DNA from 3 places in the Streptomyces sp. NPDC092045 genome. Region 3 is predicted to be linked to each of the others. Evidence: riboswitches for the same ligand, from Rfam matches in the RefSeq annotation. Region 3 holds a riboswitch; each other region holds the start of a gene.
What was found. A riboswitch is a leader RNA that binds a small molecule or an ion and turns the genes downstream of it on or off. The one in region 3 is predicted to bind cobalamin.

Region 1: another riboswitch for cobalamin. It lies ahead of ACIQKA_RS11180 (acyl-CoA thioesterase); the one in region 3 lies ahead of cobN (cobaltochelatase subunit CobN).
Region 2: another riboswitch for cobalamin. It lies ahead of ACIQKA_RS23535 (cobalamin biosynthesis protein); the one in region 3 lies ahead of cobN (cobaltochelatase subunit CobN).

Annotation. Positions count from the first base shown of each region.
Region 1 is NZ_JBIVSC010000003.1:226,300-236,307, reverse strand. Features, by position in the region: gene ACIQKA_RS11215 (FAD-binding oxidoreductase) at 1-631, shown strand, start outside; gene ACIQKA_RS11210 (diacylglycerol/lipid kinase family protein) at 823-1,716, shown strand; gene ACIQKA_RS11205 (ATP-binding protein) at 1,740-4,127, shown strand; gene ACIQKA_RS11200 (response regulator) at 4,088-4,549, opposite strand; gene ACIQKA_RS11195 (PP2C family protein-serine/threonine phosphatase) at 4,546-6,357, opposite strand; partial or broken gene ACIQKA_RS11190 (aldehyde dehydrogenase family protein) at 6,635-6,814, opposite strand; gene ACIQKA_RS11185 (aldehyde dehydrogenase family protein) at 6,823-7,134, opposite strand; partial or broken gene ACIQKA_RS11180 (acyl-CoA thioesterase) at 7,309-7,641, opposite strand; cobalamin riboswitch at 7,800-7,955, opposite strand; partial or broken gene ACIQKA_RS11175 (metallophosphoesterase) at 8,554-9,774, opposite strand.
Region 2 is NZ_JBIVSC010000011.1:46,978-56,985, forward strand. Features, by position in the region: gene ACIQKA_RS23500 (ABC-F family ATP-binding cassette domain-containing protein) at 1-13, opposite strand, end outside; gene ACIQKA_RS23505 (neutral zinc metallopeptidase) at 313-1,203, shown strand; gene ACIQKA_RS23510 (VOC family protein) at 1,263-1,673, shown strand; gene ACIQKA_RS23515 (hypothetical protein) at 1,711-3,171, opposite strand; gene ACIQKA_RS23520 (alpha/beta hydrolase) at 3,565-4,692, opposite strand; gene ACIQKA_RS23525 (anion permease) at 5,075-6,349, shown strand; gene ACIQKA_RS23530 (hypothetical protein) at 6,362-6,583, shown strand; cobalamin riboswitch at 6,899-7,030, shown strand; gene ACIQKA_RS23535 (cobalamin biosynthesis protein) at 7,065-8,036, shown strand; gene ACIQKA_RS23540 (cobyric acid synthase) at 8,033-9,589, shown strand; gene ACIQKA_RS23545 (putative cobaltochelatase) at 9,657-10,008, shown strand, end outside.
Region 3 is NZ_JBIVSC010000005.1:88,488-98,495, reverse strand. Features, by position in the region: gene ACIQKA_RS16265 (cobalt-precorrin-5B (C(1))-methyltransferase) at 1-476, opposite strand, end outside; gene ACIQKA_RS16260 (cobalt-precorrin-6A reductase) at 489-1,217, shown strand; gene ACIQKA_RS16255 (precorrin-2 C(20)-methyltransferase) at 1,214-2,722, opposite strand; gene ACIQKA_RS16250 (precorrin-8X methylmutase) at 2,719-3,369, opposite strand; gene ACIQKA_RS16245 (cobalamin biosynthesis protein CobG) at 3,366-4,634, opposite strand; cobalamin riboswitch at 4,845-4,979, shown strand; gene cobN (cobaltochelatase subunit CobN) at 5,019-8,636, shown strand; gene ACIQKA_RS16235 (DoxX family protein) at 8,747-9,094, opposite strand; gene ACIQKA_RS16230 (MarR family winged helix-turn-helix transcriptional regulator) at 9,187-9,633, shown strand; gene ACIQKA_RS16225 (DUF1648 domain-containing protein) at 9,978-10,008, shown strand, end outside.

The sequences.
Region 1 (10,008 bases), on a different contig from region 3:
CCAGCCGGACGCCATCGGCGCCACCGACGTCCCGCAGGGCGGGGGCTGCATGGCCATCGCCGGCTACGAGGGCACCGAGGCCGAGACCGGGACCCGCCGCGCCGCCGCCCGCGCGATCCTGCTCGACGCCGGGGGCGAGTACGTCGGCGAGGAGCCCGGCGACCGCTGGGCGCACGGCCGCTACGACGCGCCCTACCTGCGCGACGCCCTGCTCGACGCCGGCGCCTTCGCCGAGACCCTGGAGACCGCGGCCTTCTGGTCCGCGCTGCCCGGCCTCCACACGGCGGTGCGCGACGCGCTGACGAACGCCCTCACCGAGGCCGGCACCCCGCCGCTCGTCATGTGCCACGTCTCCCACACCTACGAGAACGGCGCCTCGCTGTACTTCACCGTCGTCTCGGCGCAGGGCGAGGACCCGGTCGCCCACTGGGAGCCCGCGAAGCACGCCGCGAACGACGCGATCCTGGCGGCGGGCGGCACGATCAGCCACCACCACGGCGTCGGCACCGACCACCGCGACTGGTACGCCCGCGAGATCGGCCCCCTGGGCGTCCGCCTGCTCCAGGCCGTCAAGGCCGAGGTCGACCCCTCCGGCGTCCTCAGCCCCGGCGTCCTCGTCCCCGTCCGCTGAACCCCGCCCCCGCCGGTCCGCGGACGACTCCCCCCATGGGCCGGCGGGCGGACCGGCGGCCCCGGGGACTCCCGCCGCCGACCGCGTCCGCGTACGGTGCCCCGGGAGCCGACCGCCCGACGGCCCGCCCGTCGCCCCGCCCGTCCGTCGCTCCCCTCTCTCCCGCTCTCTCCCGCTCGGAGGCCTGACCCATGCGACAGTTCACCGCCGTCGTCAACCCCACCGCAGGGGGATCCAGCGGCACGGCGGCCCTGCTCCCGCTGGCCCGGCTGTTGCGGGAAGCGGGTGCGCGGCTCGACACCGTCTACAGCCGGAGCCTGGAACACGCGCGGGAGATCGCCCGGGACGCCGGCGGGCGGGGGCACGTGGTGCTCGCGGTCGGCGGCGACGGGATGGCCGGCTGCGTCGGCGGCGCGCTCAGCGGTACGGACACGGTCTTCGGCCTGGTCCCCGCCGGCCGGGGCAACGACTTCGCCCGCGCGCTCGGCCTGCCCGCCGGCGCCCCGGACCTCGCGCGGGTGCTGCTCGACGCCGAGCCGCGCCCGGTGGACACGATCGAGGTGGAGTCCGCCGTACACGCGCGGATCTCCGTCCTGGGCAGCGTGTACGCCGGCGTCGACGCGGTCGCCAACCACCACGCGAACGCCTCGCGGCTGCTGCGGGGAGCGGCGTCGTACTACGCGGGCGGCCTGCGGGCCGTCCTCGCGTGGAAGCCCGCGGCCTACCGCGTCACCGTCGACGGCGTGACGCACGAGCGCACCGGCTACACCGTCGTGGCGGCGAACTCCGGCTTCTACGGCTTCGGCAGGAACGTCGCCCCCGGCGCCCGGCTCGACGACGGACTCCTGGACGTCGTCGTCATCGGCGACGCCCCCAAGCACCACTTCTTCGCGACGATGAACGAACTGAAGACCGGGGCGCACGTACGGCGCCCGCAGGTGGAGATCCTGCGCGGCCGGGAGATACGCATCGAGGCGGACCGGACGCTTCCGTACGGCGCCGACGGCGAGGTCGACGCCGCCCTGCCGGTGACGGCCCGGGTGCGGCCGGGCGCGCTGCACGTCCTGGCGCCCCCTTCGAGATGAGCCGCCGGCGGCGAACGGGGAGGATGGGACCGGGTCCGGGGCCGGAGGTTCCGGCCGGGACCCGGGAGAGCGGTGAACCAGTGGAACAGCGATGGCTGTCGCGGCGGGCGCAGGAGGCCGAAGGGGCCGCGGAAGGGGGCTTCGACCTCACGCGGTGCGTACGCGAACCGATCCACCTGCTCGGCGGCGTGCAGTCCTCCGGCTCGCTGGTGGCGGTCGACCCGGAGACCGGCGTGGTCGAGGTCGCCGCGCACAACACGGGAGCCCTCCTCGGCGTGGAGGCGGTGGACCTGGTCGGCGGGCCGGTGACGCGCCTGGTGTCCGCCGCCGCCTTCGAGGAGGCGCTGGAGGCGGCCGGCGACGAGGGAGGGACGCCCGCCGCGCTCGCCCTGCCGGACGACGCGACGGCCCCGGGCCACCGGTTCGACGTGTCCGCCCACCGCCGGGACGGACTGCTGATCATGGAGTTCGAACCGCGCGGCGCCGACGGCGCCGAGGCGCGCGGGTTCTACCAGGGGGTGCGCCGGGCGCTGGCCCGGCTGCGGTCGGCGCGGGACACGGAGGACTGCTGCCGGGTGGCGGTCCGCGAGGTGCGGGCGCTGACCGGCTTCGACCGGGTGGTCGCCTACCGCTTCGACGGCGAGGACGGCCCGGGCGAAGTGGTCGCCGAGGACGTCCGGGAGGACTGGGAACCGTGGCTGGGCCTGTGGTTCCCGGCGACCGACATCCCGCCGCAGGCCCGGAGGCTGTACCGGGAGAACTGGATCCGGGTGATCGGGGACGTGGACGACGCCGCCGTCGGACTGCACCCGCCCGTGCGGGAGGCCACCGGCGCGCCCCTGGACCTGTCGCAGGCCGCGCTGCGCACCGTCTCCGGATTCCACCTGGAGTACCTGCGCAACATCGGCGTGCGCTCCTCGATGTCGGTGTCGGTGCTGCGCGAGGGGCACCTGTGGGGGCTGATCGCCTGCCACGGGGCGGAGCCCGCGCGGATCACCCCGGAAGTGCGCTCGGCGTGCGAGATGTTCGGCGCCGCGTTCTCGCTCCAGCTGTCCGCGATCGAGGAGCGCGAGCGCGCGGACGCGCACGTGGAGTCCACCGCCCGCTCCGCGGCGGTGGCCGAGGCGCTCGAACGGGAACGCCTGGAGGAGGGCCTCGGCGACGGCGGCGGCCCGCTCATGGAGCTCCTCGACGCGGACGGGGTGGTGCTCCGGCGGGCCGAACGCACCCTGGGCGCGGGCGAGGCGTTCGGGCCCGGCCTGCTCCGGGCGCTGGAGGAGCGGGCCCGCCTGCTGACGCCGGGCGTGCCCTGGTGCACCGACCGGCTGGCCGAGGAGGACGGGCCGGGCGGCGGCGCGGAAGCGGCGGACGGAGGACCGGCCGGGGTGCTGGTGGTGCCGCTGTCCGGAGCGGGGGAGTACATCGCCTGGCGCCGTCCGGAGCGCCCGATGCCGCGGCAGTGGGCGGCCGACCCCTCGGCGCCGGTACGGGTCGGGCCGCGCGGCGAACGCCTGACGCCGCGCGGCTCGGGGGCCGTCTTCCGGGCCACCGTACGCGGCCGGAGCCTGCCCTGGACCGTCCGCGACCGGGTGGCGGCCAAGGAGCTGTGGCGGCTCCTCACGGGCCTGGTCCTGCGGCACGCCGAGGTCCTGGACGCGATCAACGACGAGCTGCGGATGCGCAACGTCGACCTCGACTCCTTCGCCCACGCCGCCGCCCACGACCTCAAGGAGCCGCTGCGCGGCATCTCCAACGCGGCGACGTTCGCCATGGAGGACGCAGGGGAGGGGCTCGACGAGGTCACGCTGCGCCGGCTGCGGACCATGCAGCGACTCGCCGGACGCATGGACGAGCTGCTCAACTCGCTGCTGCACTACGCCCGGCTCGGCCGCGCCGGACTGCGGGTCCGCGAGGTGGAGCTCGGCAGCGCCCTGGACGCGGCCCTGGAGGTGGCCGGGCCCCGGCTGGCCGAGCAGGGGGTGACCGTGGTCCGGGGGACGCTGCCCCGGGTCCGGGCGGACGCCGACCGGCTGGACGAGATCCTGGTCAACCTGCTGGTCAACGCGGCCAAGTACGCCCGGCCGGACGGGGAGCGCCGGGTCGAGGTCACCGTGGAGCGCCACCCGGTCCCGCCCGCCGGGGGAGCCCCGGGGGCGTCCGCCGGGCCGGAGCTGACCGTCGTCGTCAGGGACAACGGCATCGGCATCCCGGCGGACCGGCGCGACGACGTCTTCGACCTGTTCCGCCGCCTCCACGGGCCGGGCGAGCACGGCGGGGGGACGGGGGTGGGCCTCGCCCTGGTCAAGCGGATCGTCGAACGGCACGGGGGCCGCATCTGGCTGGACGCCGTCCCCGGCGGCGGGACCGCGTTCTACTTCACGCTCGGGAGCTCCGAGCCGGACCCGGCCTGACGCCAGTAGTCGACGGCGCCCTTCAGGACGGTCTGGAAGAGCGCGAAGTTGACCGGCTTGTAGACGTAGCTGTCCGCTCCCGCCGCGTAGCAGGCGTCGACCTCGGCGGGGGCGGTGGAGGAGGTGAAGACCACCACCGTCACCGCGCCCAGCTCCGGCCGGGAGCGGATCCGCTCCAGCACCGCGTGCCCGCCGATGCCGGGCATGTTCAGATCCAGCAGGATCAGCCCGGGAAGGTCCTCGCGGGCGAGCAGCGCGTCCACCAGGCCCTCTCCGCGGTCGGTGAACTCGAGGGCCAGGTCGGGGTGGGTGCGGCGCAGCGCGCGCTCGATCGCCTCGGCGTCCTCCGGACTGTCCTCCACGACCAGGATCCGGTCGCGGGCCGGGCGCCGCTCGTCCGTCGTCTCCGGCACGCCGCTCATCGTGTGTCCTCCACCCGTTCCTCCTCCACCCGGGCGACCAGCACCGCGGTGTCGTCGTCGCCCACGGCCCGGAAGGCGGTCGCGCGGGCGATCAGCCCGGCGGCGTCGCTCCCGTCTCCGCAGCTCTCCCGGACCGCATCGGGCAGTACGTCCTCGAACATCGTCCCGTCCGCCGAGCGGGCCTCCGACAGGCCGTCGGTGAACATCACCAGCGCGTCGCCCGGCTCCAGCGCGGTCTTCCCCGGCTCGTACAGGGCGTCCGGCACCACTCCCAGCAGCATCCCGGACGCCCGGACCTCCTCGACCCGCCCGTCCGCGCGGCGGATCAGCGGACGCGGATGCCCGGCCGAGGCGGCCTCGACGGCGTATCCGTCGCCGTCCGGGGTGAGCACGCCGACGAACGCGGTGACGAACCGCGCGGCCTGCTGGCCGGTCAGCACGCTGTTGAGACGGCTCAGCGCCTCGCCCGGCGGCGCCTTGTCCTCCAGCAGGACGCGCAGGGTGTGCCGGGCCAGGCCGGCCAGGGCCGCGGCCTCGGCGCCCCGGCCGCACACGTCCCCGACGAAGAGGGCCAGCGCGCCGTCCCGGCGCACCACGGCGTCGTAGAAGTCGCCGCCCACCTCCAGGGAGTCGTCGGCCACCTCGTAGGCGGCGGTCAGCCCGACGCCGGGCCAGTCGGGGAGCGAGCCCGGCAGCAGGTGCCGCTGGAGCTGCTCGGTGTTGCGGCGGCGCTGCTCGTAGGCGGTGGTGGTGTCGATGGCCAGCGCCGCCCGGCCGGCCAGGTCGTCGAGGACCCGCAGGTCGACGATCTCCCGCTCGGGACGGTGGTAGACGAACGTCAGCGTGCCGAGGAACTTCCCGCGCGCCCGCAGCGGGCTGATGCTCACGGCCCGCACGGCCCGGCCCGGTCCCTCGCCGTGCGGCCCGAACGCGGACGTCTCCAGGGCCTCGCCCGTGAGCAGGGTGCCGTGCGGCAGGTCCGCCGCGGCCCGCAGGGCCCCGTCCAGCCACGGGTCGTCCGAGGCCACTCCGTGCAGCCAGGGCTGCACGGCCGCCGCCACGTGCACGGTGGCCACCGGGGACAGCAGGTCGCCCGGCCGGCGCAGGTGCACCACGCAGGCCTCCGCCACCGCCGGGACGGCGAGCCGGGCGACGCGCTCCAGCGTCTCCCGCGCGTCGAGGCTGGCGTCCATCTGGAGGGACGCCTCGGCGAGGAACGCCTCCTCCACCCGGCGGCGCTCCGCGGCCCTGTGTTCGAGGACCCGCCGGTTGCCGGCCACCAGGACCTCGCTCAGCTGGAGCAGCCGCGTCGGCAGGACGGGATCGGCCTCCTCGCGCCCGCCCAGCCCCAGCGAGAAGGACGCCCAGTCGTCGCCCCCGAGCGAGAAGCGGGCCTCCAGGGCCCGGCGCGCGCCCGCCTCGGCCAGCAGGGCCCCCTCGGGTGCGAACCCCTCGTCGTCCGTCGTGAGGTCGTGCTCGTACAGGTGCACCGGCGCGCGGTTCCCGGCGTCCTCCCCGCCTCCGGCGGGCGGCCGGCCCGGCCCGGTCCGCACGCTGCCGGGAAGAGGGGTCGTGGTGGCCACCGCGGTGGCGCCGTCGGCCGTCAGCCGCCGCACGTACCGCAGGCTGCCGCCGTCCCAGCGGCTTCCCGTCACGGCGACGACGCCCCGCTCCGCCAGCATCAGGGAGTAGACGTGCCGGGCCATGTCCGTGATGTCCTGGGCGTCCTGGGCGGCCAGCCACATGCGGTGCAGGCCGGCGGACCAGGCCTCCGGGTCCGTACCGGTCGCGCCCTCGACTCGCCTCACGCTCTCCTCGATCATGTCGGCTGTACTGGCCGGAACTCTCGCCCCGCCGCCCCGGGGACCGGATGGCGGAAGTCTCCGGGCGGGCCGCACGTCCCAGCGTACGTGGCCGCCGCCGGTCCGCGGAGGCGGTGGCACGGCCGGTGCCCGGACCGCCGGGCCCGGGGACTCGGCCGGCGATGCCGCCGAGCTCCGCGTCGGCGGGCAGGACGCGCACCGGCTTGCGGCGGACGAACTCCCGCATGCCGAGCGCGGACGGCTCGCGTCCGTAACCGGAGCGCTCGATGCCGCCGAAGGGCAGGTCGGGCCGGGTGGAGGCCGGGTGGTTGACCCACACCATGCCGGTCTCCATCCGCTCGGCGACCCGGCGTCCGCGCTCCGCGTCGGCGCAGAAGACGGAGCCGCCGAGACCGTACTGGCCGTCGTCGGCGAGGGCGATCGCCTCGTCCTCGTCGGCCACCCGGTGGATCACGGCGGCGCGGCCGAGACTTCCTCCGCGTAGGCCCGCATCCCGGACTTGACGCCGGTGAGGACGGTCGGCTCGACGAAGGCACCCGGGCGGTCGATCCGGTGGCCGCCGGTGACCAGCTCGGCCCCCTGGTCCACCGTCTCGCGGATCTGCTCGACCGGGCCGGCGGCGGCCTGCTCCGACGAGAGCGGGCCGGGCGTGGTCGCCTCGTCCGCCGGGTCGCCGGACACCAGCGCCTCGAACGCGCGGCGCATCCCCGCGACGAAGTCGTCGTAGACCCCGTCGGGGACGATGAACCGCTTCGACGCCACGCAGCTCCGCCCGGAGGAACGCCCCGCGCCGGCCGGGCACCGGGCCACGGGCGGTCGGCGGGGTCCGGGTCCGACACTCGTGGGCGAGGAGACCGCCGCCCCGGCCGTGCGCGCGCACGGCCGGGGCGGCGGCCCGCCCGGTCAGGACGGGCCGGGCAGCGGTGTGTCGAGGACCGGGACGGGGCGCGGGGTGCCGTCGGCGTCGACGGCGACGAAGGTCAGGAAGGCGGTGGCCACCTCGGTGGCGGGGCCGGTGCTGTTCCAGCGCTCGGAGGTCACCCGGACCCCGACGGTCATCGACGTCCGCCCGGCCCGTTCGAGCCCGGCCTCGACGCTCAGCAGGTCTCCGGCCCGCACGGGGGCGAGGAAGGTCATCCGGTCGACGGAGGCGGTGACGGCCGGGCCGTCGGCGTGCCGCCCGGCGGCGGCGGCCGCGGCGTCGTCGATGAGCTTCATCATCACGCCGCCGTGGATGGTGCCGTAGAGGTTGGTGTCGTGCTCGCTCATGATGTGGGCGAGGACGACCCGGGAGTCCTCCGGCGTCTTGGCGGGACGGGCGGTGGGAACGGGACCGGTGACGGTGGGATCTGCCACGTCAACTCTCCTTCGCGAGTCGCGGCGGGGCTGTTCCGCGCGCACGGGGTGTGGGCGCGCGGGCAGCGGGCAGGTCTTCGGACTCGCGGGCACGCCCTCCGGACTGGTCCGGCGGACACCTAGTGGCCGTCGCTTCCCAGCCCCTTCCCGGGGCCAGTGCGTATGACGGCGGTCGTTCCCGCTCACCGCTGCGGGGCAGTCCCGGATTCCCACCGGGTTCCCTCTTACGACGCGTCCCGCCCGGCGGACGGGGGCGAACCAGCTGCCCGACCAGCCTACGCCGCGCTCCGACGGGGCCGTTCCACGCGTCGCCGCCTGCCGGGACCGCGGTGCCCGGCGGCCCTCCGGAGCCCGCTCCGCACGGGTTCGGCCGTGCGATCGACGCAGACGGCGGACGCGGCCCGGGAGATCCCCGATCCGGACGCCTGGCGGAAGACCCTGCGGGGCGCCCGGGGAGCGCTGTGGCCCCGGGCGCCCGTGCTTCCTCGCGGCCGGCCCGGAGACCGGGGAACGCGCCGCGCGCGAGGTCGCCGAAAGCCTGTCGCGCCCCGAGCCCCGGGGCCCACGGGGCGAGGGGTCCGGCTGCCGCGTCCGGCCGGGCCGCCGCCACGACCGCGAAGGGCGTACGGAGCGTCAGCCGCCGTCGGCCGCACTCCGGTTCACGGCCCGCGCGCTCGCGCGGACGTGGCCGGATCACGGTCCGGGACCGGGTGGACATCACCCGGCGCTGAAACGCGGACGGCGCCGACGTCTCTCCTCCCGCCCCGTTCCGTACTCCTCGCGGCCCGGTTCCTCCCGGGGCCCGGCGGCCGGGGCCGGGCACCCCTAGGACGAGGCGGGCCGCCGAGGGGAGCGGAGTACGAGCAGGGTGATCTCGCTGGGGGCGAAGACGCGGAAGGGCGGGCCCTAGAAACCGGTGCCGCGGCTGGTGTAGAGCAGGGTGCGCGCGCCGTGGCGGCTGAGACCGGCGACGGCCGGCTGGTCGAGGCGGACCAGGTGGTGGAAGGGCCAGATCTGGCCGCCGTGGGTGTGGCCGGAGAGCTGGAGGTCGACACCCGCAGCCGCCGCCCGGTCGACGAACTTGGGCTGGTGGGCGAGGAGGAGGACGGGCAGGTCGGGGTCGGCGCCCCGGAGGGCTCCGTCGAGGTGGGCGCGGTGGCCCGCCAGGCCGGAGGACTCGGCGGTGACGTCGTCGACGCCCGCGACCACGAGGGTGTCGCCGCCGCGTTCGAGCAGCAGGTGGCGGTTGCGCAGCGCCTCCCAGCCCAGCTCGCCCATCAGGTCGACCCAGCCCTGGGCCTCGCTGTAGTACTCGTGGTTGCCGGTCACGTAGACCAGGGCCCGGGTCGCCCGCACCGTGCCCAGCGGGGCGGCCTGGGCGCGGCGCCGGTCGGCCGTGCCGTCCGCGATGTCGCCGGTGTGGCAGACCAGGTCGGCCTCCAGGGCGTTCACCGTCTCGCAGACCCGTGCCGACCAGCGGGCCCGGTCGAGCGGGCCGTAGTGGGTGTCGGTGATCAGGACGACCCGGGTGCCGTCCAGACCGGCTCCCAGGCGGGGGAGTTCCACGTCGAGCCGGCGCACGCGCGGCACCCGCCGGGCCTCGGCGTACCCCCGGGCGAGCAGGGCGGCGGTCGTGCCGAGGACGGCCCAGGTGACGACGCGCGCCCGGTCCTGGCCGTCGCCGGCACCGGCCACGGCCAGGGCGGCCCGCAGCAGCACGCCGAGCAGGACGGACCAGGTGAACAGGACCCAGACGCCGCCCAGCAGCACGTCGCCGACGATCGCCGCCCGGTCCCGCTGACGCCGGCCGTGACCGCGCGTCATCGCGAGCGGCATGCCGACCAGGCCGAGGGCGAACAGCGCGGTGCCGACCGCCGCGACGGGGAAGGGCCAGTGCTGACCGGTGTGCAGGAGCACCCAGCACGGCACGGCCCACAGCAGGACGGGCGCGATCAGGGGGACGTACCGCATCAGGCGTCGCAGCCGGCTCCGCGGCGCCTCCCGCGCCTCGCCGTCGGCGGATCGGGTGTCGCTTGTCTCGGTCACGCTCGCCCTCCTGAGGGTCCGTCCGGCGGATCGGGTACGGGGCCGGGGCGACGGCCGCGGCACGGTCGCCGTACCGGCCGTCCGCCCGGGGCCCGGCGTGATCCGCCGTCCGCACCCCGATCCCGCTCCGGCCCGGCCGCCGGAGCCTTCCGGAGAACCCATTGTCCGCCGCCGCGGGGGAGGACCGTCCTCCGGGTGCCGGCCCGGCCGGTGAGCGAGCGGCGCCGGAACCGG
Region 2 (10,008 bases), on a different contig from region 3:
AAGCGGTGATCACGGACAGACTCCAGGGCGGTGGGGATACGGCGGAAGGACGGGGTGGAGGGCTTCGACGCCGCTAATGCACGGGGAGAATGGCCATACGGCCAGTCTAACGGGCCCCTGCAAATGGTTTTCGGCCATACGGGGCGCGGACAGCCTCCGTCCGGGCCTCCCCTCCGCCCGCCGCTCCCGGCGGACCGCCTCCGTCCGCCGCTCCCACCGGCGCTTCGCAAAAGAAGCGCCGGGTACACGGGCGTCCGATACTCGGCGCAGGGCGGCGGTCACTGCCCGGCGGACAGCGGAGGATGGTGGACCGTGCAGTTCGACGACAACGCCGATCTGGACACTTCGGAGGTCAACGACTCCCGGGGCGGCCGGATCCCGGGCGGCGGGGCGACCATCGGCGGCGGGATCATCGGTCTCGTCGCGCTGGTCCTGGGGCTGTTCTTCGGGGTGGGCCCCGACCAGCTGGGGCTCTCGGACGGCGGCGACCAGCCGGCCGCGACCTCGTCCCCGGCGGCGCGGGTGGACCAGGTCTGCAAGAAGGGCTCGGACGCCAACACGCGCGACGACTGCCGGATCGTCGCCGTCGTCAACAGCGTGCAGGACTACTGGCGGAGCGAGTACGGGCGCCGGGGCGGGACCTATCGCACCGCCCCCACCGAGCTCTTCACCCAGCGGGTCGGGACCGCGTGCGGCACGGCGACCTCGGCGGTGGGGCCGTTCTACTGCCCCGGCGACCGGCAGGTCTATCTGGACCTGGGCTTCTTCGAGGAGCTGCGCACCAAGTTCGGGGCGAGCGGGGGGCCCTTCGCCCAGGCGTACGTGGTGGCGCACGAGTACGGCCACCACGTCCAGAACCTGATGGGGACCCTGGGCCGCGCCCAGGACGGCCGGACCGGCGCGGACTCCAACGCGGTGCGGGTCGAGCTCCAGGCCGACTGCTACGCGGGCGTGTGGGCGCGGCACGCGACGACCACGCCCGACGAGAAGACCGGCCGGCCGCTACTGACGAAGCTCACCGACCAGGACGTCCAGGACGGCCTGGACGCGGCGGCCGCGGTGGGCGACGACCGGATCCAGGAGAAGTTCCAGGGCCGGGTCACGCCGGAGAGCTGGACCCACGGCTCGGCGGCGCAGCGGCAGCAGTGGTTCCACGAGGGCTACAGGACCGGTGACATGGCCCGGTGCGACACCTTCCGCTGAGTTGTCGGTGGCGGCTGCGAGGCTGAGACCTGGATCACACGCGGCCGATCCGAGAGGACGTGACCGGGGTGACCGGGTCGCCCCCCATCCGTCCGACGCTGTCGTACGAGGACGCGAAGGCGGCGATCGAGCTCCTCACGGAGGGCCTCGGCTTCACCGCGGCCGGGGTGTACGAGGGCGAGGACGGGCGCGTCGCGCACGCCGAGCCGTCCTTCGGGAACGGCGTCGTGATGCTCGGCGGCAAGGGCACCGGGAGCGCGTTCGACCGGGCGATGGCGGGCGCCGGCCCCGCGGGCGTCTTCGTGCGCGTGGACGACGTGGACGAGCACCACGCGCGCGCGGTCGTCCACGGGGTGGAGGTCCCGGCGCCGCCCGCGGACCAGGAGCACGGCGCCCGGGACCACCTGGCCCGGGATGCCGAGGGCGACGTCTGGAGCTTCGGGACGCACGCCCCCGGCCCGGCGGAGTAGCCGGGCGCCGGGGGCCGTGCGCCCGTGGCGCCGCGCGTCACGCTCCCCCGGTGTGCACCTGGAAGGCGGCCCTGCGGACCGCCTTGGCCAGGGCCGGGTCCGGGTGGGCGGCGGCCAGGGCGACCAGGACCTGGACGGTACGGGGGTGGCCGACGGCCCTGATCTCGTCGAGGAGCGCGGGGACGGTGCCCTGCACGGCGGAGTCGAGGTGGCGGACGAGCAGCGCGCTCTCGCCGTGGTCGGCGACGGCCGCGGCGGTGTCCACCCAGAGCCAGGTGGCCTCCTCCCGGGTCAGCACCTCCTGGGCGTCGTCCGGGTCGGCGCCCTCGTACTCGGCGAGCCAGAGCAGCGCGTACGGGCGGAGCGAGGGCTCGGCGACGGTGGCCCGGACCTCGGCCTCGGCGGGGGCGCCGACGACCCGGAGCGCCTCGAAGGCGAGGCCGCGCAGCAGGGCGTCCTCGCCCCGGGCGACGGCGAGGAGTTCGGCCACGGCGCTGGAGAGGGTGCGGGCCGCGAGCCAGGCGCGGTACTCGTCGCGGGCCGGGCCGGGGGTGAGCCGGGCGCAGCCGCGGAGCATGTCCCCGGCGGACTGCTCGATGTTGCCCGCGGGGCTCTGCGCGGCGACGCAGATCTGCTCCAGCTTGACCCACACGGCCCAGTTGCCGAGCGGGGTCAGGGTGGCGTGGCGCTCGTCGGCGCCGGAGTCCAGGGTGAGCGCGCCGACGGCGGCCAGGCCCTCCAGGGCCCAGTCGAGGAGGGCGGGGAGCCCGTCGACGCCGCCCTCGGCGGCCGCCTCCGGGGCTTCCGGGGTCCGGTCGGAGGGTTCCGGGGTCCGGTCGGCGGCTTCCGGGGCCTGGTCGGGCGCGGGGACCTCGCAGCGCTCCCCGCGGAGCTCCTCGACCCGCTGGCCGAGGAGGTCGAGGAGGGCCGGGACGGAAACCGGGCCCTGGGAGAGCTGGAGCAGCGAGAGCACCTGCGGAAGGGCCTCGACGACCTCGGCGACGGCGCTCGGGGCGACGCCCTCGGGGGCCGGGTGCACCAGGGACCAGGCGTCGAAGAGGGCGACCCAGCCGCGGAGCACGGCGGAGTCGTCACGGTCCCAGGCGTGCAGCCGCCAGCCGGGGCGGGCGGTGTCGCCGTGGAGCTCGACGAGTCCGGCGAGCCGGGCGCGGTCCCAGCCGGCCCGGACCTGGCCGGGCGTCAGGTCGAGCGCGGCGGCGGCCCGTTCCTGCGGAGGGACGGCGCCGGGGCCGGTGCGGGGGGCCGTCCGGGCGCCGCCCTCGACGGCGGCCCAGCGGGCGATCCGCACGGCGTCGGCGAGGACGTGCCGGGCCTGGCGGGCGAGTTCCGCGCGGGGCGGAGTGCCCTCGGGCGGCCGCGGCGCCGGCCGGGTGCGCCGGGTCGTCACGGCCCGTCGGGCGGTGGCCAGCGACCGTGGGCGGACGAGTCGGAGTCTGGAGTTGCGCGCCAATGGTTCATCGGGCTTTCGAGACGTCACGGGAGCAGTCTTCCCGCTGACGGCCCGAAAGCCCAATCGGAACCGGGCGCGCCGTCGCGACGGGCTCCGCGAAGGGCCCGCGAAGACCGTACGGAGGCCTCGCGAAGGCTTCGGGAAGTCGGTGCGGAGACCCCCGGCCGAGCGCTTGCGGGCGGTGCGGGGAGGGCGCCGGGCGGGTGCCGGGGAAGCCATGGGCCGGCGCCGGGGAAGCCCCCGGGCCGCGGCGCCGGGCGGGGGCGCCCCGGGCCGGTGCGGGAGAGGCCTGTGCACAGCTCCGGGAAGCCCCGGCCGGCGCCGGGGAAGCCCTCGCGTCGCGGCGCCGGGCGGGGACGCCTCGGGCCGGTGCCGGGGAAGTCCCGGGCCGGTGGTGGGGGTGGCCCCGGGCAGGGCGGCTCAGAGCAGTGGGACGAGGAAGCGGCGCAGGGACTCCTCGTAGCGGACCGGGTCCGGGTTCCACATCGCCGCGTGCGGGGCGTCCCGGACGGTCCGGAGGCTGACCAGGTCGGGGCGGCGGGCGGCGAGTTCGGCGGAGGGCTCCCAGGGGGCGATCGCGTCCTCGGGGCCGTGGAAGAGGAGGACCGGGGCGCGCAGGGCGCCGGGGGCCGAGGCGAGCTGGAGGAGGTCGCCGTGCGGGCCGGTCCTGCCCCGGGCCGCGCGGACGGCGAGCGGCATCAGGAGCCCGGGGACGTGCCGGGCCGACGCCAGGTTGCGGAGGGTGACCTCCCAGTCCAGGACCGGGGAGTCGAGGACGAGGCCGCCGATCCGGTCGCGCACCCCCGACGCGGCGGCGGCGCGCAGGGCCATCGACGCCCCGGGGCCCCAGCCGTGCAGGACGACCTTCCGGGCGCCGCGGCGGACGGCGTAGCGGAGGGCGGCGTCGACGTCGCGCCACTCGGAGTCGCCGAGGTGGGCGAGGCCGTCCGGGGAGGGCGGCGCGCCCTCGTCGCCCCGGTAGGCGGGGACGAGGACCGGGATCCGGTGCCGGTGGTAGAAGGGGACGACGTTGAGCGGGTGCTCGCGGGTGGTGCCGAGGCCGTGCAGGGCGATCACCCAGGTGGTGCGCGGCGCGGGCACGAGCCAGGCGGGCAGGGGGCCGAGCTCGCCGGGGATCTCCACGTCCTCGTGGTCGAGCCCGAGGGCGCTCGCGGGCGTGCCCCGGTGGAGCCCGGGAGTGAGCCGGACGCGGGCGCCGGGCCCGGGGGCGCCGAGCTCGACCCGTTCCAGGCGCCGGACGACGGTGTCGGCGGTGTGCGGGGCCCGGTCGAGGACGGGGCCGAGGACGGCGTGCAGTCCGTGGCCCTCCATGCCGTACGTGCCGGGGCGCAGCGAGGCGAGGCTGCGGGTGAGGGTGATCCGGTCGGGGCCCGTGGCGTGCACGGTCAGTCTCGGATCGCCGGGCAGGGGGCGTACGGACGACGCCTTGAGGGCGAGGTCGCTGGCGTACCGGCCGGCCGCGACCGCGGCCGCGCCGGCACCGAACAGGGTGGTGACGGCCGCTGCCGTCGCTGTAGCCGGGCGCACGCCCCCAGTGTCCGCAGGACGGGACCGGGGTGCCACCGGAAGGTCCGGAGGGGTGTGTTCCGGGGCCCGGGGACCCGCCCCGGGAGAGTGACGCGGCTCTCCTCGGCGGGGTCCCCCGGTCGGGTGGTCCGGTCCGGGGAACGGAACGGGGCGGCGGGGGAGGAACCGGGGCGAGCCGCCGAGGCCCTGCGCGGGCCCGGATTACCCGGGGTCACGGGGTGACCGCATCGTGGACGGCACCTCCCGCGGACCCCTCCGGAGGGCCAAGCGGAATCTCTTGACACCGGTTAGGGACACCACGCCGCCCGACCCAGTTCATCTTCCGTTCACCCAGGTTGCTTACGTTCGACCAGCCACTGACGTCGAACGATTGCCTGGGTAAATGGAACACATCACGCTGCTGCTCGCCATTGTGGTCGTGACAGCTCTCGTGTTCGATTTCACGAACGGTTTCCACGACACCGCCAACGCGATGGCCACGACCATCTCGACCGGTGCGCTCAAGCCCAAGACGGCGGTGGCCATGTCCGCCGTGCTCAACCTCGTCGGCGCGTTCCTGTCCGTGGAGGTCGCCAAGACGATCTCCGGCGGGATCATCAACGAAGAGGGCATCCGCACGGAGGTGATCTTCGCCGCGCTGGTCGGCGCCATCCTGTGGAACCTGCTGACCTGGCTGCTCGGACTCCCGTCCAGCTCCTCCCACGCGCTCTTCGGCGGCCTCATCGGCGCCGCGGTCATGTCGGCCGGCTGGTCGGCCGTGAACGGCTCCACCATCGTCACCAAGGTCCTCATCCCGGCCGTCGCCGCGCCGCTCGTCGCGGGCCTCGCCGCGATGTTCGCGACCAAGCTGACGTACAGGATCAAGGCCGACCCCGGGGCGAAGGCCACGGCCAAGGGCTACCGGGCCGGTCAGATCGCCTCCGCCGGTCTCGTCTCCCTCGCCCACGGCACCAACGACGCCCAGAAGACGATGGGCATCATCACCCTCGCCCTGGTCACCCAGGGCGTCGTCGCCCCCGGCTCGAACCCGCCCCTCTGGGTCGTCGTCTCGGCCGGCGTCGCCATCGCGCTCGGCACCTACCTGGGCGGCTGGCGCATCATCCGCACCATGGGCAAGGGCCTCACCGACCTCCAGCCGCAGCAGGGCTTCGCCGCCCAGACCAGTGCCGCGACGGTCATCCTGGCCTCCTCGCACCTCGGCTTCTCCCTCTCCACCACCCAGTCCTGCTCGGGTGCCGTGATGGGCGCCGGCCTCGGCCGCAAGGGCGGCGTCGTCCGCTGGTCGACCGCGACCCGGATGTTCGTCGCCTGGGGCCTGACCCTGCCCGCCGCGGGCCTGGTCGGCGCCGGCGCCGAGTTCCTCACCAAGCAGGGCCCCTGGGGCATCGCCGCCGTCGCGGTCCTCCTCGTGACCGGCTCGGCCGTCATCTGGGCGCTCTCCCGCCGCAAGCCGGTCGACCACCACAACGTCACGGCCGACGACCTCGACGCCCCCGGCGCCGAGCCCGCGGGCGTGGTGACCACCGCCATCGCGGCCGTCACCCCGCCGCCGGCCGGCTCCGTGGCCGCCGTCACCGACGAGGACCTCAAGGCGACCATCCTCGCCCCGGCCCCCACCGACCCGACCGCTCCCCCGGCCCCGGCCGCGAAGGTCTAAGGAAAGAACCACATGAAGATCGACTGGGCAGCCCTCGGCTCCGTCTTCGGCGTCAGCCTCGTGGCCACCGTCGCCCTGGTGGGCCTCTTCAGCCTCGGCATCGTCGGCCTCACCAAGCAGGAGGGGGCCGCGGCCCGGGGAGGCTCCGCCGCCCTGGCCCGCACCGGCGCCTACGCCTGCTTCGGGCTGTGCCTGGCCGCCGTGGCGTACGGCATCTACCTGATCGTCGTCTGACGGTCCCCGCTCCACCGGCCGGGGGGGGGGGGGGGGGGGGGGGGGGGGGGGCCGGCCCCCCGGGCGGGGGGGGGGGGGGGGCGGGGGGCGGGGGGCGGCGGGGGGGGGGGCGGGCCGGGCCTCGCGGGTCCAAGGGGTCTGCCCGAGGGGGGGGGGGGGGGGGGGGGGTCCGGTGGTGGGGGGTGGGGGGGGGGGGGCCCCCCCCCCCGGGGGGGGGGCCGCCCCCCGGGGGGGGCCCCCCCCCCCCGGCCCCTTTCCTGTGGTGCTCCGCACAGTGCGCCGCCGCAGGTCAAGGCTGGGTTGACGCCCGTTCTCGGGGCGTGGTGGACTGCCGAGGCCATTACGGCGGCAGCAGAGGAAGTCCGGTGCGAATCCGGCGCGGTCCCGCCACTGTGACCGGATCCGAGGGTCCGGGAGTCAGGAACTCTCGCCGCCGGTCACGTCGATCCAGGGCGCGGACCCTGAGTGAGGACATAGCGCCATGCCCGGCCGCAGCAGAGCCACCGGTGTCTTCGCGTACGGAGCGGCCGCGGGCCTCGCCGTCGACCTGCTCCTCGGCGACCCCCGCCGGGGCCACCCCGTCGCCGCGTTCGGCCGGGCCGCCGCCGCCGTCGAGCGGCGCCTCCACCACGACCACCGCGGCTGGGGCGCCCTGCACACCGCCGTCTGCGCCGGTTCCACCGCCGCCCTCGGCGCCCTCGCCGCCCGGGCCGTGCGGGACCGGCCGGCCGCCGCCGCCGCGCTGACCGCCGCCTCCGTGTGGGCCGTCGTCGGCGGGACGACCCTGGGCCGGGAGGCCCGCGCGATCGGCGGGGCGCTGGCCGCCGGGGACCTGGAGGTGGCCCGCGAACGGCTGCCCCACCTGTGCGGGCGCGACCCGCAGTCCCTGGACGGTCCCGCGATGGCCCGCGCGGTCGTCGAGTCGGTCGCCGAGAACACCTCGGACGCCGTGGTCGGCGCCCTGTTCTGGGGCGCGGTCGCGGGCGTGCCGGGGCTGGTCGGCTTCCGGGCGGTCAACACCCTGGACGCGATGGTCGGCCACAGGTCCGCCCGGTACCGCCGCTTCGGCTGGGCCTCGGCCCGCCTCGACGACCTGGCCGGCTGGCCGGGCGCGCGCCTGACGGCCGTGCTCGCCACCGCCGCCGGCGGGAACCCGCGCGGAGCCGTGCGGGCCTGGCGGGCGGACGCGCCGAAGCACCCGAGCCCCAACGCGGGCCCGGTCGAGGCCTCCTTCGCGGGCGCGTTGGGCGTACGGCTCGGGGGCACCCTCTCGTACGGCGGGCGCGTCGAGCACCGGCCGGTCCTGAACGGGGAGGGGCGGGCCGTCGAGGTGGCGGACATCGAACGGGCGGTGGCGCTCTCGCGCCGGGTGACCGCACTGACCCTGGCCGCCTGCGTGGGCGGCCGTCTGATCGCCGGCGCGGTGAAGCGCGGGAAGCGGAGGAGCGCATGAGGGGCGGGAGGGGCGGGGGCCTGCTGGTCGCCGGGACCACGTCCGACGCGGGCAAGAGCGTCGTGACGGCCGGGATCTGCCGGTGGCTGGTCCGCAAGGGCCTGAGGGTGGCGCCGTTCAAGGGGCAGAACATGTCCCTCAACTCCTTCGTCACGCGCGGGGGCGCCGAGATAGGCCGGGCCCAGGCCATGCAGGCGCAGGCCGCCCGGGTCGAGCCGACCGCGCTGATGAACCCGGTGCTGCTCAAGCCGGGCGGCGACCGCTCCAGCCAGGTCGTCCTGATGGGCAAGCCGGTGGGCGAGATGAGCGCCAAGGGGTTCTTCGGGGGGTCCGGGGGGTCGTCCCCCGGGAAGGCGCTGCACGGGGGCCGGCGGAAGGAGCTGTTCGAGCCGGTCATGGCGTGCCTGGAGGAGCTGCGGAGCACGCACGACGCGGTGATCTGCGAGGGCGCGGGCAGCCCGGCCGAGATCAACCTGCGGCGCACCGACATCGTGAACATGGGCGTGGCGCGGGCCGCGAAGCTGCCCGTGGTGGTGGTCGGGGACATCGACCGGGGCGGGGTCTTCGCCCAGTTCTTCGGCACGACGGCGCTGCTGTCGCCCGAGGACCAGTCGCTCGTCGCCGGGTACCTGGTGAACAAGTTCCGGGGCGACGTGGGCCTGCTCGAACCCGGGCTCGACATGCTGTACGGCCTGACGGGGCGCCGGACCTTCGGCGTCCTGCCGTACGCGCACGGGCTCGGCATCGACGAGGAGGACGGCCTGCGGGTCTCCCTGCGGGGCACCGTCCGGGAGTCGGTCGTGGCGCCGCCGCTCGGCGCGGACGTGCTGCGGGTCGCCGTCTGCGCCGTCCCCCTGATGTCCAACTTCACGGACGTGGACGCGCTGGCGGCCGAGCCGGGCGTGGTCGTCCGGTTCGTGGACCGGCCCGAGGAGCTGGTCGACGCGGACCTGGTGGTCGTGCCGGGCACGCGCGGCACGGTGAAGGCGCTCGCCTGGCTGCGGGAGCGCGGCCTCGCGGACGCCCTGGCCCGACGCGTGGCCGAGGGCCGCCCGGTGCTCGGCATCTGCGGCGGCTTCCAGGCCCTGGGCGAGCGGATCGAGGACGAGGTCGAGTCGAAGGCCGGTGTGGTCGACGGGCTCGGACTCCTTCCCGTACGGGTGCGGTTCGGGGTCGGGAAGATCCTGGCCCGGCCGGTCGGCGAGGCGCTCGGCGAGCGGGTCGAGGGGTACGAGATCCACCACGGCGTCGCGGACGTACGAGGGGGGGAGCCCTTCCTGGACGGGTGCCGGGTCGGCTCCGTGTGGGGCACCCACTGGCACGGCTCGCTGGAGAGCGACGGCTTCCGGCGGGCGTTCCTGCGGGAGGTCGCGGCGGCGGCCGGACGCCGGTTCGTCCCGGCCCCGGACACGTCGTTCGGCGCCCTGCGCGAGGAGCAGCTCGACCGGCTCGGCGACCTGATCGAGGAGCACGCGGACACGGACGCGCTGCTGCGGCTGATCGAGGAGGGCGCCCCGGCGGGGCTGCCGTTCGTGCCGCCCGGGGCGCCGTGAACGGGCCCGCCGCCGACGGCCGCGCGCCGTCGTCCGAACACCAGCGATTCGAAGGAGAGACCACCCGATGAGCACCCGGTACCCGTTCACCGCCGTCGTCGGCATGGACGACCTGCGGCTCGCGCTGCTCCTGAACGCCGTCAGCCCGGCCGTGGGCGGTGTGCTCGTCCGGGGCGAGAAGGGCACCGCCAAGTCCACCGCCGTGCGCGCGCTCGCCGAGCTGCTGCCGGCCGTGCCGGTGGTCGCGGGCTGCCGGTTCAGCTGCGACCCGGCCTCGCCCGACCCGGGCTGCCCGGACGGGCCGCACGAGGCGGGTCCGGGGGCCGAGCGGCCCGCGCGGATGGTCGAACTGCCCGTCGGCGCCTCCGAGGACCGGCTCGTCGGCTCGCTCGACATCGAGAAGGCGCTCGCGGAGGGCG
Region 3 (10,008 bases):
ACGGAGACCGTGATCTCGACGTCCCCCGTGCCGCCGTGCGCGGCGGCGACCCGCGCCACGTGCTCGCGCATCAGCTGCCGGGGCACGGGGTTGATCGCCGGCTCGCCCACGTCGAGCGGGAGGCCCGGCAGGGTGACCGTGCCGACGCCCTCGCCGGCCCGGAAGACCACGCCCGAACCCGGCGGCAGCAGCCGCACCGTCGAGCGGATCACGGCCCCGTGCGTGACGTCCGGGTCGTCGCCCGCGTCCTTCACCACCGCCGCCATGGCCGTGTCCCCGGTGCGCTCCTCGGCCGTGAGCGCGAACGCCGGCGTCTGCCCCTTCGGCAGCGTGATCGTCACCGGATCCGGGAAGTCCCCGGTCAGGAGCGCCGTGTACGCGGCCGTCGTCGCCGCCGTCGCGCAGGCACCGGTCGTCCAGCCCGGGCGCAGACCGGTGTGCTTGAGTTGGGCCTCGCGCCCGCCGTCCGAACTCACGAAGGGGCTCCTGTGCACGTACTCGTTCTGGGCGGGACCACCGAGGCCCGCGCCCTCGCGGGACTGCTCCACCCCCGCGTCCGGGTCACCAGCTCCCTCGCGGGACGGGTCGCCCGGCCCCGGCTGCCCGAGGGGGAGGTCCGGATCGGCGGCTTCGGCGGCGCCGACGGGCTCGCGGCCTGGATCGGCGCGCACGCGGTGGACGCGGTCATCGACGCCACCCATCCCTTCGCCGAGCGGATCAGCTTCAACGCGGCCCTCGCGGCCGCCACCGTCCATGTTCCCCTGCTCGCCCTGCGCCGTCCCGGCTGGGTGCCGGAGGAGGGCGACGACTGGCGCGAGGCGGGCTCCCTGGCGGAGGCCGCCCGGGCCCTGGACGACCTCGGCGACCGCGTGTTCCTGACGACCGGCCGCATGGGCCTCGCCGCCTTCGCCGACCGCCCGGAGTGGTTCCTCGTCCGCTCGGTCGACGCCCCCGGGGCCCCGCTGCCGGCCCGCACCGAGGTCCTCCTCGACCGGGGGCCCTTCACCCTCGACGGCGAACGCGAGCTGCTGCGCCGCCACCGGATCGACGTCCTGGTCACCAAGGACAGCGGCGGCGCGGCCACCGCCCCGAAACTGACCGCCGCCCGCGAGGCCGGCGTCCCGGTCGTCGTCGTCCGCCGCCCGCCGGTCCCGGAGGGCGTACCGGTGGCGACGACCCCGGAGGAGGCCGCCGCCTGGGTACGGGACGGATCCTAGCCGTACCGGCGCGGCGTCCAGGCGATCGTGCGGCCGTCCGCCCGCTCCACCGCCCTGGTCTGCGAGGAGCCGATCAGGAGGAGGGTGCGCATGTCGACCTCGGAGGGGTCCAGGGTCTTCAGGGTCAGCACCCGGACCGACTGCTCGGGGCCGCCCACGTCGCGGGCGACGACCACCGGGGTGTCGGGGGAGCGGACCTCCAGGAGGAGGTCGCGGGCGGCCGCCACCTGGTGGGTGCGGGACTTGGACCCCGGGTTGTACAGGGCGAGGACCAGGTCCGCGACGGCCGCCGCGCGCAGCCGGTCCGCGATGACGTCCCAGGGCTTGAGGCGGTCGGAGAGCGAGATCGTCGCGTAGTCGTGGCCGAGCGGGGCGCCCGCCGCCGCCGCGGCCGCGTTGGCGGCGGTCACGCCCGGCAGGACCCGTACGGGCACGTCCGCGTACTCCGGTTCCGACGCCACCTCCAGGACCGCCGTCGCCATCGCGAAGACGCCCGGGTCGCCGCCCGAGACGACCGCGACCCGGTGCCCGCGCCGGGCCAGGTCGAGGGCGAACTCGGCGCGCTCCGACTCCACCTTGTTGTCGGAGCCGTGGCGCCGCTGGCCGGGGCGCAGGACCGGCACCCGGTCCAGGTAGGTGGTGTAGCCGACCAGGTCGTCCGCGTTGACGAGCGCGCCGCGCGACTCCGGCGTCAGCCAGGGCGCGCCCGCCGGGCCCGTGCCGACCACGACGACCTCGCCGCGCTCCCGCACCGGCGGCTCCTCGTCGACGCGGGAGGGCAGGACGGCCACCGAGAAGTACGGGACGGACTCCGGGTCCACCTCCGCCAGGCGCCCGGTCCGCTCGCCCGCCATGAACGCCCGCTCCACGTACCGCGCGTCCTCCAGGCGCCCGGCCCGCTCCAGGGCCCGTCGCACGGTGGGGAAGGTGCGGCCGAGCTTCATCACGACCGCCGAGTCCGTGCCCGCGAGCCGGGCCGTCAGCTCGTCCTCCGGCAGCGTGCCCGGGACGATCGTCAGGACCTCCTCCGCCTCGCACAGCGGCTCGCCGAGCCGGGCGGCGGCGGCGCTCACCGAGGTGACGCCGGGGATGACGGTCGTGTCGTAGCGGTGCGCGAGCCGCTTGTGCATGTGCTGGTACGAGCCGTAGAAGAGCGGGTCGCCCTCGGCGAGGACCGCGACCGTGCGGCCCGCGTCCAGGTGGGCGGCGAGCCGGGCCGCCGCCTCCTCGTAGAAGTCGTTCAGGGCGCCCCGGTAGCCGCCGGGGTGGTCCGTGGTCTCCACCGTGAGCGGGTACGTCAGCCGCTCCTCGACGTGGTCCTCGCGCAGGTGCGGGGCCGCGATCGAGCGGGCGATGGAGCGCCCGTGGCGGGCCGAGTGGTAGGCGATCACGTCGGCCTCGGCGATGGCCTTCACGGCGGCGAGGGTGAGGAGGTCCGGGTCGCCGGGCCCGAGCCCCACGCCGTACAGCTTGCCGACGGTGTTTCCGGCCGGGTTCCCGGTCACTGCTGGATCTCCGCTTCGTGCGCGAGGGCGTTGATCGCGGCGGCCGTCATGGCGCTGCCGCCGCGCCGGCCCCGGACGACGAGGTGGTCGAGGCCGAGGGTGTTGTCGGCGAGGGCGTCCTTGGACTCGGCGGCGCCGATGAAGCCGACCGGTATGCCGAGGATGGCGGCGGGCCGCCCCGCGCCCTTCGCGACCATCTCCAGGAGGTGGAAGAGGGCGGTGGGCGCGTTGCCGATGGCGACGACGGAGCCTTCGAGGCGGTCCCGCCACAGTTCGAGGGCGGCGGCGGAGCGGGTGGTGCCGAGCTCGGCGGCCAGGGCCGGGACGGCCGGGTCGGAGAGCGCGCAGAGCACCTCGTTGTCGGCGGGCAGCCGCTTGCGGGTGACGCCGCTGGCGACCATCTGCGCGTCGCAGAGGATCGGCGCGCCCGCCCGGAGCGCGGCGCGGGCGCTCGCGACGACGCCCGGCGAGTACGCGATGTCCTGGACGAGGTCCGTCATGCCGCAGGCGTGGATCATCCGGACCGCCACCTGGGCGACGTCGGCGGGCAGGCCCGTGAGGTCCGCCTCGGCGCGGATCGTGGCAAAGGAGCGGCGGTAGATCTCCGTGCCGTCCTTCTCGTAGTCGAACATCCTGTTCTCGCTCATCTCGTTGTGCGGGGCGCGGTACGGGCCGTGGTGACCGCGGGGGCCAGATCGGTGCGGGGGACGGGGGCGCCGTCGACCAGGTAGCCGCCGCCGGGGGCGGCGAGGACGTCGACCCAGTCGCCGTGCGGGTGTCCGCAGCGGCGCTCGCACCCGGAGTAGTGGACGGGCAGGCCGGGGCGGCCGGGGACCGCGTCCGCCCGGACGTCCGCGAGGGACTTGGCGCAGCCGGGCCGCCCGGTGCAGGCGCTGACGCCGGCCCAGGGGGAGTCGGGCCGGGTGATCAGTCCGGCCGCGTCGAGCGCGGGCGCCCGGTCGGGTCCGGCTCCGACGACTACGGCTCCGCGCCAGGGGGTGAGCCGGACCTCGTCGGCGGGCAGCAGGGCGCGGAGCTGGGCGGCGGTGAGGCGGCCGAGGGGGGCGAGCACGTGGAGGGCGGCGGGCCCGAGGGGGCCGGGGGCGGGCGGCGGCCCCTGCGGCAGGACCGGCTCGGACACCTCTTCCGCGGCGAGCGCCTCTCGTCCGTCGCGCCTTGCGTCTCGTACGTCGCGCACGTCTCGTACGTCTCGTACGTCGGGCCCGGAGCCCTCCGGCAGCTCCCGCACGCGCCAGACGCCGGTGCCGGCCGCGCGGGCGGCGGAGAGGAAGACGTGGGCGGCGGCGAGGGCGGCGCGGGGCGCGTCGGCGGCGGCGACGCGCACGGCCCGGCCGCCCAGGTGCAGGAGCGCGGTGCGGGGGTCCACTGCGACCAAGGTCACATCCCCGCCGAGGCCGGTGACGTCGCCGCGGCCGTCGTCCAGGACGAAGAGGAAACGGCCCGAGAGCGCGGCGGCCCAGGGCGCGGCGCAGAGCCGTTCGTCCAGCTCGCGGGCCCACAACTGCACGTCGGCCGCGCCGAGTCCGTCGAGGCCCGCGGCCGGGGAGGCCACGATGTTGCGGACGCGCTCGTGGGTGGCCGAGGGCAGCAGGCCCGCCTCCGCCAGGAGCGCCGCGAGCTCCGCCCCGCAGCCGTCCGCGAGGCCGCGCAGCTCGGCGTTCCCGCGCGAGGTGACGCTGATCCGCCCGTCCCCCAGGGCCTCGGCGGCGTCCGCCAGGACCTCCACCTGACGTGCCGTCAACCTTCCTGCGGGCAGCCGCAGTCGGGCCAGGTGCCCGTCGTCGGCGGAGTGCAGCCGCAGCGCCCCGGGGCAGGCGTCGCCGCGCTCCCGCACACGGGGTGCGCCGGGGGCGGGCTTCGGGGTCGGGACGGGCGGCATGGCGGCGAGCATACCCACGGGAAAACCGGCGGCCGGCGGGGTGTGACCGGCCTGACTCCGGGTGCCGCGGCGGGGGCACGGGGACCGGCTCCCCGGGAGCAGGCGGGGGCACGGGGATCGGCTTTCCACGAGCCGGACGGGTGTGAGCCGGCACGCCCCGGCCCCGCTCCGGTGTGATCCGCCCGACCCTCCCGCTCCCTCCGGCGTCCGGAGTTCACGATCTAGGATGCAAGCGGCATGGGGTCCCAGGACCCCGGGGAGGAAGCCCGGTGAGATTCCGGCGCGGTCCCGCCACTGTGAGCCGGCCCGGCACCTCCGGGCCGGTGAGTCAGGAACTCCTGCCGTCCACACGACCACCCGGGGCGCGGACAACCCCGAGGAAGGCCTGCGCTCGCCATGCTTCTGCTGCTGTCGCACTCCGACACCGACCTGCTCAGTGCCCGCGCGGCCGGCGGACCGGTGGAGTACCGGTTCGCCAACCCGTCCCGGCTCCCGCTCGCCGACCTCGACGGGCTCCTCGACGGCGCCGAACTCGTCGTCGTCCGGCTCCTCGGCGGCCTCCGCTCCTGGCAGGACGGGCTCGACGCGATCCGCGCCGCCGGGAAGCCGGTCGTCGTGCTCAGCGGCGAACAGGCGCCCGACGCGCAGCTCATGGAGGCGTCCACCGTGCCCGTCGGCGTCGCCACCGAGGCGCACGCCTACCTGGCGCACGGCGGCCCCGCCAACCTGGAGCAGCTCGCCCGCTTCCTCTCCGACACCGTCCTGCTCACCGGCCACGGCTTCGAGGCCCCGGCCGCCGCCCCGACCTGGGGCCCGCTGGAGCGCACGCCGAAGGCCACCGAGGGCCCGACGATCGCCGTGCTCTACTACCGCGCCCACCACATGAGCGGCAACACCGGCTTCGTGGACGCCCTGTGCGAGGCGATCGAGGACGCCGGAGCCCGCGCCCTCCCGCTGTACGTGGCCTCCCTGCGCGCCCCCGAGCCGGAGCTGCTCGACACCCTCCGCACCGCCGACGCCATCGTCACCACCGTCCTCGCGGCGGGCGGCACCAAGCCCGCCGAGGCGCAGGCCGGCGGCGACGAGGAGGCCTGGGACGCGGGCGCGCTCGCCGCGCTCGACGTGCCGATCCTCCAGGCCCTCTGCCTGACCGGCTCGCGGTCCGCGTGGGAGGAGAACGACGAGGGCCTCTCCCCGCTGGACGCCGCCAGCCAGGTCGCGGTCCCCGAGTTCGACGGGCGCCTGATCACCGTCCCGTTCTCCTTCAAGGAGATCGACGAGGACGGCCTGCCCGCGTACGTGGCGGACGCCGAGCGCGCGGCCCGCGTCGCCGGGATCGCCGTGCGGCACGCCCGCCTGCGGCACATCCCGAACGCCGAGAAGAGGCTCGCGCTCGTCCTCTCCGCGTACCCCACCAAGCACTCCCGCATCGGCAACGCCGTCGGCCTCGACACCCCCGCCTCCGCCGTCTCCCTGCTGCGCCGGCTGATCGAGGAGGGCTACGACTTCGGGCCCGCCGAGGACCTCCCCGGCCTGGTCTCGGGCGACGGCGACGAGCTGATCTACGCCCTCATCGAGGCCGGCGGCCACGACCAGGACTGGCTGACCGAGGAGCAGCTGGCCAGGAACCCGGTCCGCATCCCGGCCGCCGACTACAAGCGCTGGTACGCGACCCTCCCCGAGGAGCTGCGCACCCACGTCGAGGAGCACTGGGGCCCGGCGCCCGGCGAGATGTTCCTCGACCGGTCGCGGAACCCGGAGGGCGACATCGTGCTCGCCGCCCTGCGGCGCGGGAACCTCCTCGTCCTCATCCAGCCGCCGCGCGGCTTCGGCGAGAACCCGATCGCGATCTACCACGACCCCGACCTCCCGCCGTCCCACCACTACCTGGCCGCCTACCGCTGGATCGCGGCCCGCGCCGAGGACGGCGGCTTCGGCGCCGACGCCATGGTCCACCTGGGCAAGCACGGCAACCTGGAGTGGCTGCCCGGCAAGAACGCCGGCCTGTCCGCCGCCTGCGGTCCGGACGCGGCCCTCGGCGACCTGCCGCTGGTCTACCCGTTCCTGGTCAACGACCCGGGCGAGGGCACCCAGGCCAAGCGGCGCGTGCACGCGACCCTGGTCGACCACCTGGTGCCGCCGATGGCCCGCGCCGACTCGTACGGCGACATCGCGCGCCTGGAGCAGCTCCTCGATGAGTACGCGCAGATCTCCTCCATGGACCCGGCGAAGCTGCCCGCGATCCGCGCCCAGATCTGGACCCTGATCCAGGCCGCCAAGCTCGACCACGACCTCGGTCTGGAGGAGCGCCCGGAGGACGACGGCTTCGACGACTTCCTGCTGCACGTCGACGGCTGGCTGTGCGAGGTCAAGGACGCCCAGATCCGCGACGGCCTGCACGTCCTCGGCGGCGCCCCGGCCGGCGAGGCCCGGGTCAACCTGGTCCTCTCCATCCTGCGCGCCCGCCAGATCTGGGGCGGCACGCAGGCGCTGCCCGGTCTGCGCGAGGCCCTGGGCCTGGACGAGTCGGCCGCGACCCGCACCACCGCCGACGAGGCGGAGGCCAGGGCGCGCGAGCTCGTCGAGGCGATGGAGGCCGCCGACTGGGCGGTGGACGCGGTCGAGGCGGTCGCGGCCGACCACGGCCCCGACGTGCGGGCCGTGCTGCGCTTCGCCGCCGAGCAGGTCGTGCCGCGCCTGGCCGCCACCACCGACGAGCTGGCGCACGCCGTGCACGCGCTCAACGGCGGCTTCGTGCCGGCCGGTCCGTCCGGCTCCCCGCTGCGCGGCCTGGTCAACGTCCTGCCGACCGGCCGCAACTTCTACTCCGTCGACCCGAAGGCCGTCCCCTCCCGCCTCGCCTGGGAGACCGGACAGGCGCTCGCGGACTCGCTCCTGGAGCGCTACCGCACCGACAACGGCGAATGGCCGACCTCCGTGGGCCTCTCCCTGTGGGGCACGAGCGCGATGCGCACCGCCGGCGACGACGTCGCCGAGGCCCTCGCCCTGCTCGGCGTCCGCCCGCTGTGGGACGAGGCCTCGCGCCGCGTGAACGGCCTGGAGCCGATCCCGCTCGCGGAGCTGGGCCGTCCGCGCATCGACGTCACCCTGCGCATCTCGGGCTTCTTCCGCGACGCGTTCCCCCACGTCATCGGCCTCCTCGACGACGCCGTACGCCTGGTGGCCGGCCTTGAGGACGAGTCCGCCTCGGACAACCACGTACGGGCCCACGCGCAGGCCGACCTGGCCGAGCACGGCGACGAGCGGCGCGCCACCACCCGCATCTTCGGCTCCCGGCCGGGGACGTACGGCGCGGGCATCCTCCAGCTGATCGACTCCCGCGACTGGCGCACGGACGCCGACCTCGCCGAGGTGTACACGGTGTGGGGCGGTTACGCGTACGGGCGCGGGCTGGAAGGGCGCCCGGCGCGGGCCGAGATGGAGACCGCGTACAAGCGGATCGCGGTGGCCGCGAAGAACACGGACACGCGCGAGCACGACATCGCGGACTCGGACGACTACTTCCAGTACCACGGCGGCATGGTGGCGACCGTGCGCGCGCTCAAGGGCACGGCCCCCGAGGCGTACATCGGCGACTCGACCCGCCCGGAGACCGTCCGCACCCGCACCCTGGTCGAGGAGACCTCCCGGGTCTTCCGGGCCCGCGTGGTCAATCCGCGCTGGATCGAGGCGATGCGCCGCCACGGCTACAAGGGCGCGTTCGAGCTGGCGGCGACCGTCGACTACCTCTTCGGGTACGACGCCACGACGGGCGTGGTGGCCGACTGGATGTACGACAAGCTGACGCAGGAGTACGTCCTCGACCCGGAGAACCAAGCCTTCCTGAAGGAGGCCAACCCCTGGGCCCTGCACGGCATCGCGGAGCGCCTCCTGGAGGCCGAGTCGCGCGGCATGTGGGAGAAGCCGGACCCGGAGACCCTGGCCGCGCTGCGGCAGGTGTTCCTGGAGACGGAGGGCGACCTCGAAGGGGACGTGGACGGCTCGGACGACTGACGCGCGACCCTGCCGCGCCGTCGCGTACGGCGTCACGGCCCGGCCGACCACTCGGCCGGGCCGTTCCGCGTTCCCGTGCCGGTGCCGTGGCCGCCCCTCCCGTGGTGCGGTCAGGCGGAGGCTATGCGCAAGACCAGGGCGGCCGCCGCGAGGAGGGTGAGGACCGCGACCGGGGCCACCGCGTGGTCCTTCGCGCGCAGGTGGGTGACGAGGGCGCCGAGGAAGTAGAGGACCACGCCGATCGCCGCCGCCACGCCGAGCGCGGGCACGGCCAGGCCCACGAGCAGACCGATCGCGCCGGCCGCCTTCGCGGTCGCGAGCCACGGGAACCAGGATTCCGGGACGCCGAGCTTCGTCATGCTGCCCGTGATCTGCGGATTGCGCGTGAAGGTGAGGAAGACGGAGCCGGAGAGCGCGAGGGCGAGCAGCACCGCGACGACGGCATGGGCGATGAACATGGGAGCACTCCAACGGTAAGTCAGCTTCAATCGTTGAACTGTATCAACGATTCATGGTGCTCCACAATAGGGCCGCTGTTACGGTGGAGGGCATGGCAGCAGCCCTCCCGAACGACCGCCTCGGCTTCCTCCTCTCCTTCCGCGGGGAGCTCACCGGCGCGCGCATCCGCGCCGCCCTGGGCGTCGCGGGGCTGCACCCGAGGAGCGTCATGACGCTCATGCAGCTCGCCCCCGGCGCCATGGGTCAGCGGGACCTGGCCGCCGCCATGGAGGTCGACCCCAGCCAACTGGTCGCGATCCTCAACGAGTTGGAGGACCAGGGGCTCGCGGAGCGGCGGCGCGACCCCGCCGACCGGCGCCGCCACATCGTGGAGATCACGGAGGCGGGCGCGACCGCCCTGGAGCGGGTCGACACGGCGGTGAACGCGGCGGAGCGGGAGCTCTTCGGCGGCCTCACCGACGCCGAACAGGCCCTGCTGCGCAGCCTGCTGGACCGGGTCGTGGTCGACCCGGCCGACCACGACTGCGGGGCCGGGTAGCCCGGGGGGCCGCACCGCCGACCCTCCGCGCCCTCCGGTCCCCCCGCGCCCTCGGCTCCTCCCCACCCTCCGGCCCCCCGCGCCCCGCGCCCCGCGCCCTCCGGCCCCCGCGCCCCGCGCCCTCCGGCCCCCGCATCCTCCGGCCCCGCACTCTCCACCCTCCGGCCCCGCACCCTCCGCCGCACCTGCCTGGCCGACCCTTCGAGGGCGTGGTGAAGGGTGGTCAACGGCGCCTGAAAACCTCCCCTTTGCGCTGATCCGCTCCGTTCGGCGGACGATTCGTGCTGCCCGAGGCCCTCCCCGAAGCCACTTGTTCTAGTAGAGTGCGAACAAGGGAGGTTTTCATGAACCGTGCAACACCTCGTCTCCGCGCAC